2 regions of the Streptomyces sp. GbtcB6 genome follow, and region 1 is predicted to be linked to the other one. Evidence: predicted binding sites of a transcription regulator. Region 1 holds the regulator's gene; the other holds the start of a gene.
The links. The regulator HspR, encoded in region 1, represses chaperone genes until heat shock. The targets are predictions, from matches to a motif close to TTGAGNNNNNNNNNCTCAA.
Positions count from the first base shown of each region.

Region 2: the regulator HspR is predicted to act here: its motif matches at 3,112-3,130, upstream of dnaK (molecular chaperone DnaK).

Region 1 is NZ_JAGXJL010000020.1:145,618-152,928, forward strand. Features, by position in the region: gene KVT45_RS30520 (PA14 domain-containing protein) at 247-2,220, shown strand; gene KVT45_RS30525 (heat shock protein transcriptional repressor HspR) at 2,278-2,724, opposite strand; gene dnaJ (molecular chaperone DnaJ) at 2,730-3,908, opposite strand; gene grpE (nucleotide exchange factor GrpE) at 3,945-4,601, opposite strand; gene dnaK (molecular chaperone DnaK) at 4,598-6,439, opposite strand; gene KVT45_RS30545 (MraY family glycosyltransferase) at 6,534-7,311, opposite strand, start outside.
Region 2 is NZ_JAGXJL010000008.1:12,000-19,310, forward strand. Features, by position in the region: gene narJ (nitrate reductase molybdenum cofactor assembly chaperone) at 1-429, shown strand, start outside; gene narI (respiratory nitrate reductase subunit gamma) at 426-1,142, shown strand; gene dnaK (molecular chaperone DnaK) at 1,217-3,064, opposite strand; gene KVT45_RS15430 (OsmC family protein) at 3,203-3,628, opposite strand; gene KVT45_RS15435 (M48 family metallopeptidase) at 3,773-4,552, shown strand; gene KVT45_RS15440 (VWA domain-containing protein) at 4,542-7,064, shown strand; gene KVT45_RS15445 (hypothetical protein) at 7,085-7,311, opposite strand, start outside.

The DNA of each region.
Region 1 (7,311 bases):
CCAGATGTCTCAAAAGCCAACGCGTACGCCACACCCGACGTCAAGCGGAACTACTTAACGAGTGCGCAACACCACGCTCCGCTGCACCTGTGAAGGAGGAGCGGAACCCCCTCCAAACACTCTTTACGGACCCTCCATCCAAAGGGAGTTCATGCGCAGGCAAAGATCAGTACAACCAAGTCGTTTCCTCACGAGTCGTGATCACGAGCGGGTCGGCCCGCCGTACGGATACGACCAGAGGATCGAATGAAGCCAGCCAGAACCGCCACGGCCGCCGCCGTGGTGCTCGCCACCGCCGGCACCCTGCTCGGCGGCGCCACCGCGACCGCCTCGGCGGCCACGGCCTGCACCTCCCCGATCTTCAAGCGGCAGTTGTTCGCGAACACCACGTTCAAGGGCACCCCGAAGAAGACCGGCTGCGACTCCGCGATCGACGAGAGCTGGAGCGGAGCCCCCGCGTCCGGCCTCCCGAAGGACGACTTCGGCGTCCGCTGGACCGTGACCCGGGACTTCGGCTCCGGCGGACCCTTCGCCCTCGCCGCCTCCGGCCTCGACGGCATCCGCGTCTACCTCGACGGCACCCGCAGGATCGACCTGTGGAAGAACACCACCAAGACCGTCGCCAAGACCGTCAACGTCACCGTCCCCAAGGGCAAGCACACCCTCCGCGTCGACTACGCCAACTGGACCGGCGCCGCCAAGGTCAAGTTCACGTACACCCCGAGGACTTCGGCCGCCGTCGACAAGGTCAGGCCCCTCACCCCGCTGGATCCGCTGGTGTCCTACGACAGCGACGCCAACACGACGAAGCTGAGCTGGACGAAGAACCAGGAGATGGACCTCGCCGGCTACCGGGTCTACCGGCGCGTGCGGGGCAGCACCAGCTGGACGAAGGCGGGGACGGCGACGGCGGCGTCCCTGACCGACGCCCCGCCCGCGACCGGCGCCCTCTATTACTACGAGATCCGCGCCTACGACAAGGCCGGCAACGAGTCGACCGGCACCGCCGACGCCCTGGTCACCAGCACCGTGCTGCAGGCACCCGCCCAGTTCACCGCTTCCGCCACCGACACGGGCGCCGAACTGAGCTGGTCGGGGGTGCACGCCGCGGTGAAGTACCGGGTGGAGCGGACCGACTTCTACGGCGTCGTCACCAAGTCCTGGGACCTCAGCTACACGGTGAGCCTCACCGACGACACGCTCGCACGTGGCGAGATCGCCAAGTACCGGGTCGCGGCCGTGGACGGCTCGGGCCACGTATCGCCGTTCACCGACCTCCGGACGGTGACCCGCCCGCTGGCCGCACCCCGCGAGCTCACGGCGACCGCGGGCATCGGCAGCGCGACCCTCCAGTGGACGATGAAGCCTCAGGACGCCCCGTACGGCGAGTTCCGCGTCTACCGCTCGACCACGCTGCCCGTGGACACCTCGACGGCGCAGTGGGTTACCTGCACGACCACCTTCACCACCCTCTCCGACGGGTCCCGCCGGTACAGCTGCGGCGACTTCTCGGCCGAGGAGGGCACGACGTACCACTACGCGGTGGCGAACGTGCAGTGGCCCCACGTGTCCTCGCTCTCCAACACCGCGACCGTCACCACGCTGGAATCGGACAAGCCGCCCGCCCAGGTGACCGGCCTGACCGCGAGGGCCACGGAGTACGGCGTCGAGCTGGACTGGGACGACAACACCGAGCCCGACCTGAAGCGGTACGCGGTCTACCGGGGCACGGTCCTCGGCGAGGAGGGCGAGGAGCAGGTCTGTTCCGGCTCGGAGTGGGCGTGGCTGTCCCCGTCCACCTCGCACTACCGGGATGTACGGCTGCCCGACGGCGACCACGCCTGCTACTGGGTGGACGCGATCGACAACGCGAACAACTCCAGCAGATGGCTGGGGCCCGTGACCGCGGTCGCCGTCGACGAGCTGGACCTGACCCCGTCGGTGGCGACCCCGGAGGGCTCCCCGCTCACCCTGACGGCGGACCCGACCGACTCGGGTGTCGGCCTGTCGTGGAACGCCGTCGACTCGGCGACGGGCTACCAGGTCTACCGCTGGAACCCGGCCACGCAGACGTACGAGAAGCTGGCGACCACGACGGAGCGCTCGTACGACGACACCACGGCCGCCCGCGGCACCACCCACCACTACTGGGTGACCGCGCTGTACGCCGACGGCACGGAGTCGGCGCCGGGCGCGGAGTCGGCGATCCTGGAGCCGTGACCGGCACGGGAAAGGGCCCGGAGGTCCACGGCCTCCGGGCCCTTCTCACAGGTGCTGCTAGTCCTTCGCCTTCTTCGGCCGCCACACCACCAGTGCGCTGGTCTGCTGCACCTCCTGGTACGGGACCAGGTCGCGGCGGTAGGAGGCGTGGACGGCGGCCTCGCGCTGCTGCATCGCGGCCGCCGCGCCGTCGACCGCCGCCTGGAGTTCGGCGACCCGCTGCTGGAGCGCGATGACCTGGTTCTCCAGTTCGATGATGCGCTTGATGCCGGCCAGGTTGATGCCCTCGTCCTGCGACAGCGCCTGCACCTGGCGGAGCAGTTCGATGTCGCGGGCCGAGTAGCGGCGGCCCCGCCCGGCCGTGCGGTCCGGGGAGACCAGGCCCAGGCGGTCGTACTGGCGCAGCGTCTGCGGGTGCAGTCCGGAGAGCTGGGCCGCCACCGAGATGACGTAGACCGGGGTCTCCTCGGTCAGTTCATACGGGTTACGTCGACGGCCGTCCATCTCTGTCATGCTCCCTTCGCGGCCTCGAACAGCTCGGCCCGCGGGTCCTCGCCCGCGGTCGCCTCGCGATACGCCTCCAGCGCGTCACGAGCCTTCCCCGACAGGTCCTTCGGGACACTCACCTCGACGGTGACCAGCAGATCGCCGCGGGTGCCGTCCTTGCGGACCGCGCCCTTGCCACGGGCGCGCATGGTGCGGCCGTTGGGCGTGCCCGGGGGCAGTTTCAGGGTGACCGGCGGGCCGCCCAGGGTGGGCACCCTGACCTCGCCGCCGAGCGCCGCCTCGGTGAAGGTCACCGGGACGGTCACCGTGAGGTTGTCGTCCTTGCGGCCGAACACCGGGTGGGTGTCGACGTGGACCATCACGTACAGGTCGCCCGCCGGACCGCCGCGTTCGCCCGGCGCGCCCTTGCCGCGCAGGCGGATGCGCTGGCCGTCGGTCACCCCGGCGGGGATGCGGACCTGCATGGTCCTGGACGACTTGGCGCGGCCGCTGCCCTTGCACTCCATGCAGGGGTGCTCGGCGATCAGGCCGCGGCCCTTGCAGTCCGGGCAGGGGTCGGTGAGCGAGAAGCCGCCTCCGGATCCTCGCGCCACCTGGCCGGTGCCGACACAGGTCGGGCACACCCGCGGGGTGCCGTTCTTGTCGCCGGTGCCCGAACAGGCCTTGCAGGGGGACTGCGAGGACATCCGCAGCGGGACCGTGGCGCCCTCGATGGCCTCCGTGAAACTGAGCGTGACCTCGGACTCGATGTCCTGGCCGCGCCGCGGCTGGGTACGGCCGGCCGTGCCGCCACCCCGGTTGAACAGGCCCCCGAGGACGTCACTGAAGCCGCCGCCCCCGCCGAAGCCTCCGCCCCCGCCCTGGGCGTTGCCCCCGAAGAGGTCGCCCAGGTCGAAGTTGAAGTTGCCGCCGCCCGCGCCCGGCCCCGGGCGGAAGCCGCCGTTGCCGAAGAGGGCGCGGGCCTCGTCGTACTCCTTGCGCTTCTTGGGGTCGCCGAGTATGTCGTTCGCCTCGGAGATCTCCTTGAAGCGCTCCTCGGCCTTGGCGTTGCCCTTGTTGGCGTCCGGGTGGAACTCGCGGGCGAGCTTCCGGTACGCCTTCTTGATCTCGGCCTCGGTGGCGTCCTTGGGGACGCCGAGGACCTTGTAGTAGTCCTTCTCGATGAAGTCCTTGGTGCTCATCCCCGACGCCCCTCCTTCCGCTCGGTACTTATCGCGTCAGCCCTCCTCAGGGCCGTTGTCCTTCTCGTCGCCGGCCGCCGGGGCCTCGTCGGCCCCCTCGGCCTTCACCGCCGTCGCTCCCGGCTGCGGTTCGGCGACCGCCACCCGCGCGGGGCGGATGGTGCGCTCGCCGATGCGATACCCGGGCTGCAGGATGGCCACGCACGTCGTCTCGGTGACGTCCGGCGCGTAGCTGTGCATCAGCGCCTCGTGGATCGTCGGGTCGAAGGGCTCGCCCTCCTTGCCGAACTGCTGCAGGCCCATCTTCGCCGCGACCGTCTCGAGCGACTCGGCCACCGACTTGAAACCGCCGACCAGTTCGCCGTGTTCCCGCGCGCGGCCGATGTCGTCGAGCACGGGCAGGAGTTCGGTCAGGAGGTTCGCGATGGCGATCTCCCGGACCGTGATCCGGTCGCGCTCCACCCGGCGGCGGTAGTTCTGGTACTCGGCCTGGAGGCGCTGGAGGTCCGCGGTGCGCTCGCCGAGCGCGGTGCGCACCTGGTCCAGCTGGGCCGTCAGACCGGCGAGCTGTGCGCTTGAGTCCCCGGCCGGGGCCGCCCCCTGTGCGGGAGCGGCCTTCGGCGCGGCGTCGTCGGGGGTGGCGCCGGAGGGGACGTCGGGCTTCTCCTCGAAGCCCGGGGTCTCCTCCGTCACGCGGCACCGTCCTTGCGCTCGTCGTCGACGATCTCGGCGTCCACCACGTCGTCGGCGGCGTCACCGGCGGGGGCACCGGCACCGCCGGCGGCGGCCTGCGAGGCCTGGGCGTCGGCGTACATGGCCTGGCCCAGCTTCTGGGAGACGGCCGCGACCTTCTCGGTGGCGGTACGGATCTCGGCGGTGTCCTCGCCCTTGAGGTGCTCCTTGAGCTCCTCGATGGCGGCCTCGACCTCGGTCTTGATCTCGCCCGGGACCTTGTCCTCGTTGTCCTTGAGGAACTTCTCGGTCTGGTAGACGAGCTGCTCGCCCTGGTTGCGGGTCTCGGCGGCCTCGCGGCGGCGGTGGTCCTCCTCCGCGTACTGCTCGGCCTCCTGGCGCATCCGGTCGACCTCGTCCTTCGGCAGCGAGGAGCCGCCGGTGACGGTCATCTTCTGCTCCTTGCCCGTGCCGAGGTCCTTCGCGGTCACGTGCATGATGCCGTTGGCGTCGATGTCGAAGGCGACCTCGATCTGCGGGACACCGCGCGGGGCCGGCGGCAGACCGGTCAGCTCGAACATGCCGAGCTTCTTGTTGTACGCCGCGATCTCGCGCTCGCCCTGGTAGACCTGGATCTGGACGGAGGGCTGGTTGTCCTCGGCGGTGGTGAAGATCTCGGACCGCTTGGTCGGGATCGTCGTGTTCCGCTCGATGAGCTTGGTCATGATGCCGCCCTTGGTCTCGATACCGAGGGACAGCGGGGTCACGTCGAGGAGCAGGACGTCCTTGACCTCACCCTTGAGGACACCGGCCTGCAGGGCGGCGCCGATGGCGACGACCTCGTCCGGGTTCACGCCCTTGTTGGCGTCCTTGCCGCCGGTCAGCTCCTTGACGAGCTCGGCGACGGCGGGCATACGGGTGGAGCCGCCGACGAGGACGACGTGGTCGATCTCGCCGAGCTGGATGCCGGCGTCCTTGATGACGTTGTGGAACGGCGTCTTGCAGCGCTCCAGGAGGTCCGCGGTCAGCTGCTGGAACTGGGCGCGGGTGAGCTTCTCGTCGAGGTGCAGGGGGCCCTCGGCGGAGGCGGTGATGTACGGCAGGTTGATCGAGGTCTCGGTGGAGCTGGACAGCTCGATCTTGGCCTTCTCGGCGGCCTCGCGGAGGCGCTGCAGGGCCATCTTGTCCTTGCCGAGGTCCACGCCGTGGCCGGCCGCGAACTGCTTGACCAGGTAGTCGACGACGCGCTGGTCCCAGTCGTCACCGCCGAGGTGGTTGTCGCCGTTGGTGGCCTTCACCTCGACGACGCCGTCGCCGATCTCCAGGAGGGACACGTCGAAGGTGCCGCCACCGAGGTCGAAGACGAGGATCGTCTGGTCGTCCTTGTCGAGGCCGTACGCGAGCGCGGCCGCGGTGGGCTCGTTGACGATGCGCAGGACGTTCAGACCGGCGATCTCGCCGGCTTCCTTCGTCGCCTGGCGCTCGGAGTCGTTGAAGTAGGCCGGGACGGTGATGACCGCGTCGGTCACCTTCTCGCCCAGGTAGGCCTCTGCATCCCGCTTGAGCTTCTGCAGGATGAACGCGGAGATCTGCTGGGGGTTGAAGTCCTTCCCGTCCAGCTGGATCTTCCAGTCGGTACCCATGTGACGCTTCACGGACCGGATGGTCCGGTCCACGTTGGTGACCGCCTGGCGCTTGGCGACCTCGCCTACCAGAACCTCGCCGTTCTTCGCGAAGGCGACGACGGACGGCGTGGTCCGGGCACCCTCGGCGTTGGTGATGACGGTGGGCTCGCCGCCTTCAAGAACGCTGACGACGGAGTTAGTCGTGCCCAGGTCGATGCCGACCGCACGTGCCATGGTGATTTCCTCCAGCTGACTTGAGTGGAACGGACTCAAGTGTGCATCAAGCCTCGCCCTGGGTCAACAGACCTGAGTGGGTCAGACTCAAGTCTTATCCGCTCCTTACACGCAAGTGCCCGCTGACCTGCGATGACTCTCCATGCCGGGGCCCGTACACCGGGATTCGAAGGAGTACGAGCACGACACCGAAGGTGACGCAGGCGACCCATGTGGCGCCGGTCCGGCCGACCCAGCCGCCGTGCACGAGCACCGCGACGAGCACCCCGGCGAATGATCCGGCACCCAGGGCGACGGTCGCCCCCTGCGAGGTGAGCCCCAGGCGCCGCAGCCGGTGCACGAGATGGTCGGGCCCGCGCCGCAGCACCGGCCGACCGGCGAACAGCCGCGACAGCAGGACGAGCAGCACGTCGGCGCTCGCGACGGCGGTGAGCGCGAACAGCACGCCCGCGCTCGCGGCGGGATCGTGCCCGGTCCGGGTGATCAACGCGGCCGCGGCCAGCACGAACCCGGCGAACAGCGAGCCGGTGGCACCGAGGGCGATCCGCGCGGGATGCCAGTTGTGCATCAGGAACCCGGTGAGCGCGGCCGCCAGCACACTGAGCAGCACGGCGAGCCCGTCCATCACCTCGGCCGCGGCACAGGCCCCGGTCCCGAAGGCGGTCACCACCCCGACGGTCCCGGCCAGCCCGTCCGCGTGGTCGAGCCCCTTGAAGGCGACGGCGACGAAGGCGATCCACCCGGCGCCGAGCAGCCCGCCGACGGCGCCGAACTCGCCGTACGGCACGACGCACGCGGCCGCCACCGCCGTACCGAACAGCAGGAACCGCGTCTTGAGCCGCCACACGTCGGCGACCAGCCCGAGCAGCGCC
Region 2 (7,311 bases), on a different contig from region 1:
ATCGCCCGGCTGCCGCTGCTGCGCGAAGCCGCCCCGCAACTGCGGGAGTTCACCGATCACGCGACGGTGACCCCACCGCAGGAGCTGGCCGCGCACTATGTGCAGGTCTTCGACTTCAAGAACCGCCACAGCCTCTACCTCAGCTGGTGGCGGGACGGCGACACCCGCCGCCGGGGCATGTCCCTGGTCCGGTTCCAGGACATCTACAAGGCGTACGGCATGGAGTTCACCGGCGAGGAACTGCCGGACTTCCTCCCCGCCGTCCTGGAGTTCACGGCCCGCACCGGCAACACCGACCTGCTCACCGAGCACCGCGACTGCCTGGCACAACTCCGCTGCCGCCTCGCCGACTTCGGCACCCCGTACGCGTCCGTCCTGGACGCGGTCTGCGCCACCCTGCCGGCCGCGCCCACCGGAGTCCGCCCATGAACACACTCCTGTGGGGCGCCCTGCCGTACGTCGCCCTGGCCCTCCTGGCCGCCGGCCTCGTCTGGCGCTACCGCTACGACAAGTACGGCTGGACCAGCCGCTCCTCCCAGATCTATGAGTCGAGACTCCTGAACATCGCCTCCCCCGCCTTCCACTACGGCATCTTGTTCGTCCTGGCCGGCCACCTCGTCGGCCTGTTCGTCCCGGCGTCCTGGACACGGTCGCTGGGCGTCGGCGAGCACACGTACCACCTGTTCTCCCTCTACGGCGGCACGCTCGCGGGCGCCCTCGCGGTGGCCGGCCTGGCCCTCCTCCTCTTCCGCCGCCGCACCCGGGCCCCCGTCTTCCACGCCACGACGGCGAACGACAAGGTCATGTACCTGTTCCTGTTCGCCGCGATCGTGCTGGGCATGACCGCGAAGCTGACCCACGCCTCCGGCGACGGCTACGACTACCGCGGGACGATCGCCCCCTGGGCCCGCAGCCTGTTCACCCTCCGGCCGAACACCGCGCTCATGGCGGGCGTCCCGGTCCTGTACCAGGTCCACGCGGTCATCGGCATGATCCTCATCGCCCTGGTCCCCTGCACCCGCCTGGTCCACATGTTCAGCGCCCCGGTGCAGTACCTGTTCCGCCCGTACGTGGTGTACCGGTCAAGGGACCCGAGACAACTGGGCCCACGGCCGGAGCGGCGGGGCTGGGAGACCAACTGATCTCTTTCCACCCGCAACCAGACTTTTTCCCGCCGCAACGGCGATCAGCCACGACGGCGGAACCCGGCGGTACCTCACCCACCCGTACCCCTGTCCTCGTCCACGATCTCGGCGTCCACCACTCCCTCCTCCTCGGCCTCGGGCGCCCGCTGTTCCTCGGCCGAACCGCCGGAGGCTGCCGCATACATGGCCTGCCCCATCCGCTGGCTCACACTCGCCAGTTTCTCCACCCCCTGCCGCAGCTCGGCGGTGTCGGCGTCCCGCTCCAGCAGCGCCTTGAGCTCGGCGATCGCCGCCGCCACGTCGGCCTTCGTACCGCCCGGCACCCGCTCCTCGTTCTCCCGGACGAACTTCTCGGTCTGGTAGACGAGTTGCTCGGCCTGGTTGCGGGTCTCCGCGGCCTCGCGGCGCTTGCGGTCCTCCTCCGCGTACTGCTCGGCCTCCCGCATCATGCGGTCGATGTCGTCCTTCGGGAGGGCTGAGCCGCCGGTCACGGTCATCTTCTGCTCGCGTCCGGTCGCCAGGTCCTTCGCCGAGACGTGCATGATCCCGTTCGCGTCGATGTCGAAGGCCACCTCGATCTGGGGCACCCCGCGCGGTGCGGGCGGCAGACCGGTGAGGTCGAAGACACCCAGCTTCTTGTTGTACGCGGCGATCTCCCGCTCGCCCTGGTAGACCTGGATCCCCACCGACGGCTGGTTGTCGGTCGCGGTCGTGAAGATCTCCGAACGCCGGGTCGGGATCGTGGTGTTGCGCTCGATGAGCTTGGTCATGATGCCGCCCTTGGTCTCGATGCCCACGGACAGCGGGGTGACGTCGAGCAGCAGCACGTCCTTCACGTCACCGCGGATGACACCCGCCTGGAGGGCTGCGCCGACCGCGACCACCTCGTCCGGGTTGACGCCCTTGTGCGGGTCCTTGCCGGTGAGTTCACGGACCAGTTCGGTGACGGCGGGCATCCGGGTCGAGCCGCCGACCAGGATGACGTGGTCGATCGCCGACAGCCGCACGCCCGCGTCCTTGACGGCCTGGTGGAAGGGCTTCTTGCAGCGGTCCAGCAGGTCGGCGGTGAGCTCCTGGAACTGAGCCCGGTTCAGCTTCTCCTCCAGATGCAGCGGACCCTCGGCGGAGGCGGTGATGTACGGCAGGTTGACCGATGTCTCCGTCGACGACGACAGCTCGATCTTCGCCTTCTCGGCACCCTCGCGCAGCCGCTGCACGGCCATCTTGTCGTTGCTCAGGTCGATGCCGTACTGCCCCTTGAACCGCTGCACGAGATGCTCGACGATCCGCTGGTCCCAGTCGTCGCCGCCCAGCAGCGTGTCGCCGTTGGTGGCCTTGACCTCGATCACGCCGTCGCCGATCTCCAGGAGCGACACATCGAAAGTTCCGCCCCCGAGGTCGAAGACGAGGACCGTCTGCTCCTCGCCCCGGTCCAGGCCGTAGGCCAGCGCGGCGGCGGTCGGCTCGTTGATGATCCGCAGCACCTTCAGACCGGCGATCTCCCCGGCCTCCTTGGTGGCCTGCCGCTGGGCGTCGTCGAAGTACGCGGGTACGGTGATCACCGCGTCGGTGACGTCCTCGCCGAGGTAGGCCTCGGCGTCCCGCTTGAGCTTCTGCAGCACCCGCGCCGACAGTTCCTGGGCCCGGAACCGGGTGCCGTCGACGCTCCCGCGCTCCGGGAACCGCCAGGCCGCGTCGCCCATGTGCCGTTTTACCGAGCGGGCGGTGCGGTCCACGTTGGTCACCGCCTGCCGCTTGGCCACCTCGCCGACCAGCACCTCGCCGTTCTTCGCGAAGGCCACGACCGACGGGGTGGTGCGCGCACCCTCGGCGTTGGCGACGACGGTGGGCTCACCGCCCTCCAGCAGGGCCACCACCGAGTTCGTCGTACCGAGGTCGATACCGACCGCACGTGCCATGTCCGTCCCCTCTCCGCCCAGGCGCTTCCCCGACTCCAGCACAAAACTTGAGCGAGCCGTTGTCAATGCCGGGTGCCCCGTAAACAACAATGCCGCGCCCCACGAGCAGGGGGCGCGGCATCGCGGTGGGTACGACGCTCAGGCGAGCTTCGCGTCCAGGGTGATGGTGGTGCCGGTCAGGGCCTGGCTGACCGGGCAGTTCTTCTTGGCCTCCTCGGCGGCGGCGACGAAGCCGTCCTCGTCCAGGCCGGGGACCGTGCCCTCGACGGTCAGGTGGATGCCGGTGATGCCCGTGCCCGGCTGGAAGGTGACGTCGGCGTTCGTGACCAGCTTGGTGGGCGGGTTGCCGGCGCCGGCCAGGGCGTGCGACAGCGCCATGGAGAAGCAGCTGGAGTGGGCGGCCGCGATCAGCTCCTCGGGGCTGGTCTTGCCGTTCGCCTCCTGGGAGCGCGAGGCCCACGTGACGGGCTGCTCGCCGATACCGGAGGAGTCGAAGGTGATGACACCGTTGCCCTCGAGGAGGTTGCCTTCCCAGACGGTGTGTGCGGTGCGCGTGGTTGCCACGATGGATCCTTCCGAACTCTGGTCCTTGGGATCCCATCCGATCACATTCATCTCGCCTCCACCCCCCGATCGGGGCGTCGACCTGCCGGGAAAGGTCTGTGAATCCCGTCCCGGACGCTTATCGGAGGCCCTACAGTCCCTCCCATGGTGGAACTCTTCCAAGTCCTCGGGGGAATAGCTGGATTTGGCGGGATAGCCCTCGGCGTTCTGTACCTGCTCTACCGGGACCTCGTACGCGACATCATCCGCAACCGGATGTTCCGGACTCTCAGCTCCGGGCAGGCCTCCGCACTGTTCGGCACGGTGGTCGTCCTCGCGTTCGTCGTCGCCGTCCTCGGCGTCTACGCCACGCTCGCCGAGAGCAAGGGCGTACTCCAGTTCCTGGTACTGGTGGGGATGCTGCTGCTGTTCCTGCTGGCGGCCCTGCTCATCGTGGTACGAGTGGCCACGGGCCCGCGCGCGCCTCGCCCGGACGGCACCGGGACCGGCGCCGGGCGGTCGACGGCGACGGTGCGCCGCCATGTGGAGGCCGACGAGCCCGACGCGGCGGAACGCGCCCTGGAGGCTTCGCGTCTCGACCGGGAATCCGAGGAGTTCTGGTACTGGAAGGCCCGGATCGCCCTGACCCGGGGAAATCTCACGGTCGCCTCCGGGTACGTCGAGGAGGCCCTGAAGCTCGACCGGACGAACCCGTACAGCCTCGCCCTGAAGATCATGCTCCTGCTGCTCGGCAACGACATGGCCGGACGGGACCGGGCCTCCCGTCTGGCCGAGGAGAGCACGGGGCTCAGCCCCGACCTCGACGCCTGGCTGAGGCGCCTGCGGGCGGAAAACATGTTCGACGACGGTATGCGCACCCGGACGCAGCTGCAGGCCCGGTGTCCGCTGCCCACGCGTACGACGGAGAGAACTCATGCCGAGTGAAGAGCCGAGTGAAGACACGACGGGGACGACTGTGCGGCCGGCGATCCTTTACGACGCCGGAACGCATGAGTGGCCGACCTATCGCATAACCGAAACACGCCAGCGAGCGGCCGCGCTCGGGCTGACCCTGCTGGAGCCGGTCGCACGGACGCCGGAGGTCGTCGACGCGCTGCTCGCGGAGCATCCCGATGCCGTACTGGTGGTCCGTGCCGAGCCGGGATCGTTCGCACAGCAGCCGGAGAGGGGCGCGGCGCTGTGGAGCTTACTGGGCGTAGGGGCGGTGCTGTGGATGTGCTCTCCCGGGCAGGACACGCTGGAGACGGGGCGGAAGCTCCGGCCGCTTCTCGGGCACTCGGCGGTCGTCCTGACCGGCGGGGCGCAGGCGAGTGACTGCCGCACTGTCGCGGACGCGCTCGGCCTGCACGTCGAACTCACGGTTGACGGCAGCGACGAGGCGTGGCGGGCAGCCGCCCGAAGGGCCGGCGCGCGTGGTTTTGCCCGTGCATTGACGTTCCTCGTCCACCCGGACGTGATCGCCCCGGAGCCGTTCGTTCCGGACGCGCAGTTGTGGCCTTGGCTGCGACGAGGGGTGCCGATCGTCTCCTGGAGTCTCAGGGGCTCGGCGGCCGGGTACGTGCAATCCATCCACCAGCACGGGGACGGGGACGGGGAGCTCATAGCGGCGAAGAACATAGACACCATCAATATCAGCGCCCCGCAAGATCGTCTCGCCCCGGACGAGGCCAACCAGGACCTCCTGCCTGAATCTCCCCCAGCGTTGCGGGAAGGACGGCCCTTCCCAGCTGCACCGAGGTCCGCGGCGTACCCCCCATCCGCGCCGCCGAGCGCCCCGGACACCAGGAGCTACAACTACCTCGCACCCCACCGCGGCCCCTACTCCTTCTCACCCCCGAGCGGCCCCTTCCACACCCCCCGTGACACCACCCGCCCCCTCCCTCACGACGGTCTCTACGTCCGCCGTAACAACGCCTTCGGGACGCGTTCCGTGCTCGGGGCGAAGGAGCTGATCGAGCAGGGGGTCATCATCGGTCAGGAGCACATCCGGTTCGACGACTTCGTGGTGTCCCGGGACGGCCAGGTACCCGGGCCGGGAGCCGGTGAGGCGGTCGCCGTGAGTCACGGGCTCGCCGCCGTCTCCGGTGAGTTCAAGGCCAACGAGGCGACCACCCACTTCGTGGAGATCGCGCTCAAGGCGGGCTCGACCCCGTCCGATCCCGGCCCCGCCGCCCAGCCGCTCCCCGTCAACTTCGTCTTCGTCGTGGACACCAGCAGTTCGATGTACGGGGAGAAACTCGACACGGTCAGGTCCGCCCTGCACACCATCTACGGCCGGCTCCGCCCCACGGACTGTCTGGGCATCATCACCTTCGACCACGGGGTGCGCACCGTGCTGCCCGCCGCGACGAAGGAGGACCTGGAACGGTCCGGCAAGTTCACCGCGGCCCTCTCCGCGCTGAGAGCCGAGGGCGGCACCGACATCAACCTCGGCGTGAGCTACGGCATCGACGAGATCAGCCGGAACGCCGTGAACGGCCGCACGGTCAACTGCCTGTACCTCTTCTCGGACGGCGACCCGACCTCCGGCGAACGCGACTGGATCAAGATCCGCACCAACATCGCGGCCCGGCTGCGCGGCGATCTCACCCTGTCCTGCTTCGGCTTCGGCTCCGACGCCCGGATGCCCGAGCTCGCCGCCCTGGCCGGGCTGGCCGGCGGCCACTCGACCTTCGTGACCCGGCCCGAGCAGGTCAAGGCCGACCTCCTCGGGGACCTGAACCGGCGTGATCATCTGGCGGCCATCGACATCCAGCTCCGGCTGGACATCGATCCGGCCGTCGAGATCTGGCACGTGTACGGGCACGACCTGGTCACCGACCCCAGAGCCCGGGCCGAGGTGATCCGGGCGGCCGGGCAGGCGGCCGCCCGGGCCCGGGAGGACTACGGCACGGAGGCGCTGCCCGACATCATCACCGGCGAGAGCGGCATCCGGATCTTCGCCCCGGACCTGGCCTTCGAGGAGACGTACTGGGTGGTCCTCGAAGTCCGGGTGCCCCCGGATCGAGATCTGGCCGGCCTGGGAACGGCGGTGGTGCAGTACGTGGACACACAGGCCCGCGAGAGCCGCAGCCGCACCCTCGACCTGGCCCTGGGGCACGCCCTCGCGGAGGAGACGGTACTGGTGCACGGTGTCGGCCTGTGGACCAGCGAGGTCACCTTCTACGCCCTGGACGACCTGTACGACCGCGACAAGGAGGCGGCGAAGAAACGGCTGGAGCGCCATCTGAACACGCTGCAGATCGCCCACCGCCATGTGCCGGCCCCCGAGTTCAGGGACGACTCGGTCACCCTGCGCAAGTTCATGACGCTCGCCGACAGTCTCGGCACCGTGATGTCCTTCAGCGATCACGCGCACGGCGGCGGATTCGCTCCCGCGATCCATGGGATGAACGAGTTCGGCCGGATGCGCTCGGGGTACTCGCCCCGCTGGTGAGACAGGTCGCCGCCGGCCGTTCACCGCACCCGGAAGACCGGCCCCCGGGGAGTGAACGGCAGGCGACGGCCGTCCGGAATCAGATACGCGTGCTCGCGGCGGACCCGCAGGACGTCGCACCAGCCGTCGGTGATCACCAGGACCGGCGCGGTGGGCGGGAAGTCGTCCGCGCGCTGGAGCAGGTCGATGCCGGGCTGCAGGACGGTACCGCCGCGGCCGTGCACCCGGACCCGGCCGGCGATCTCGG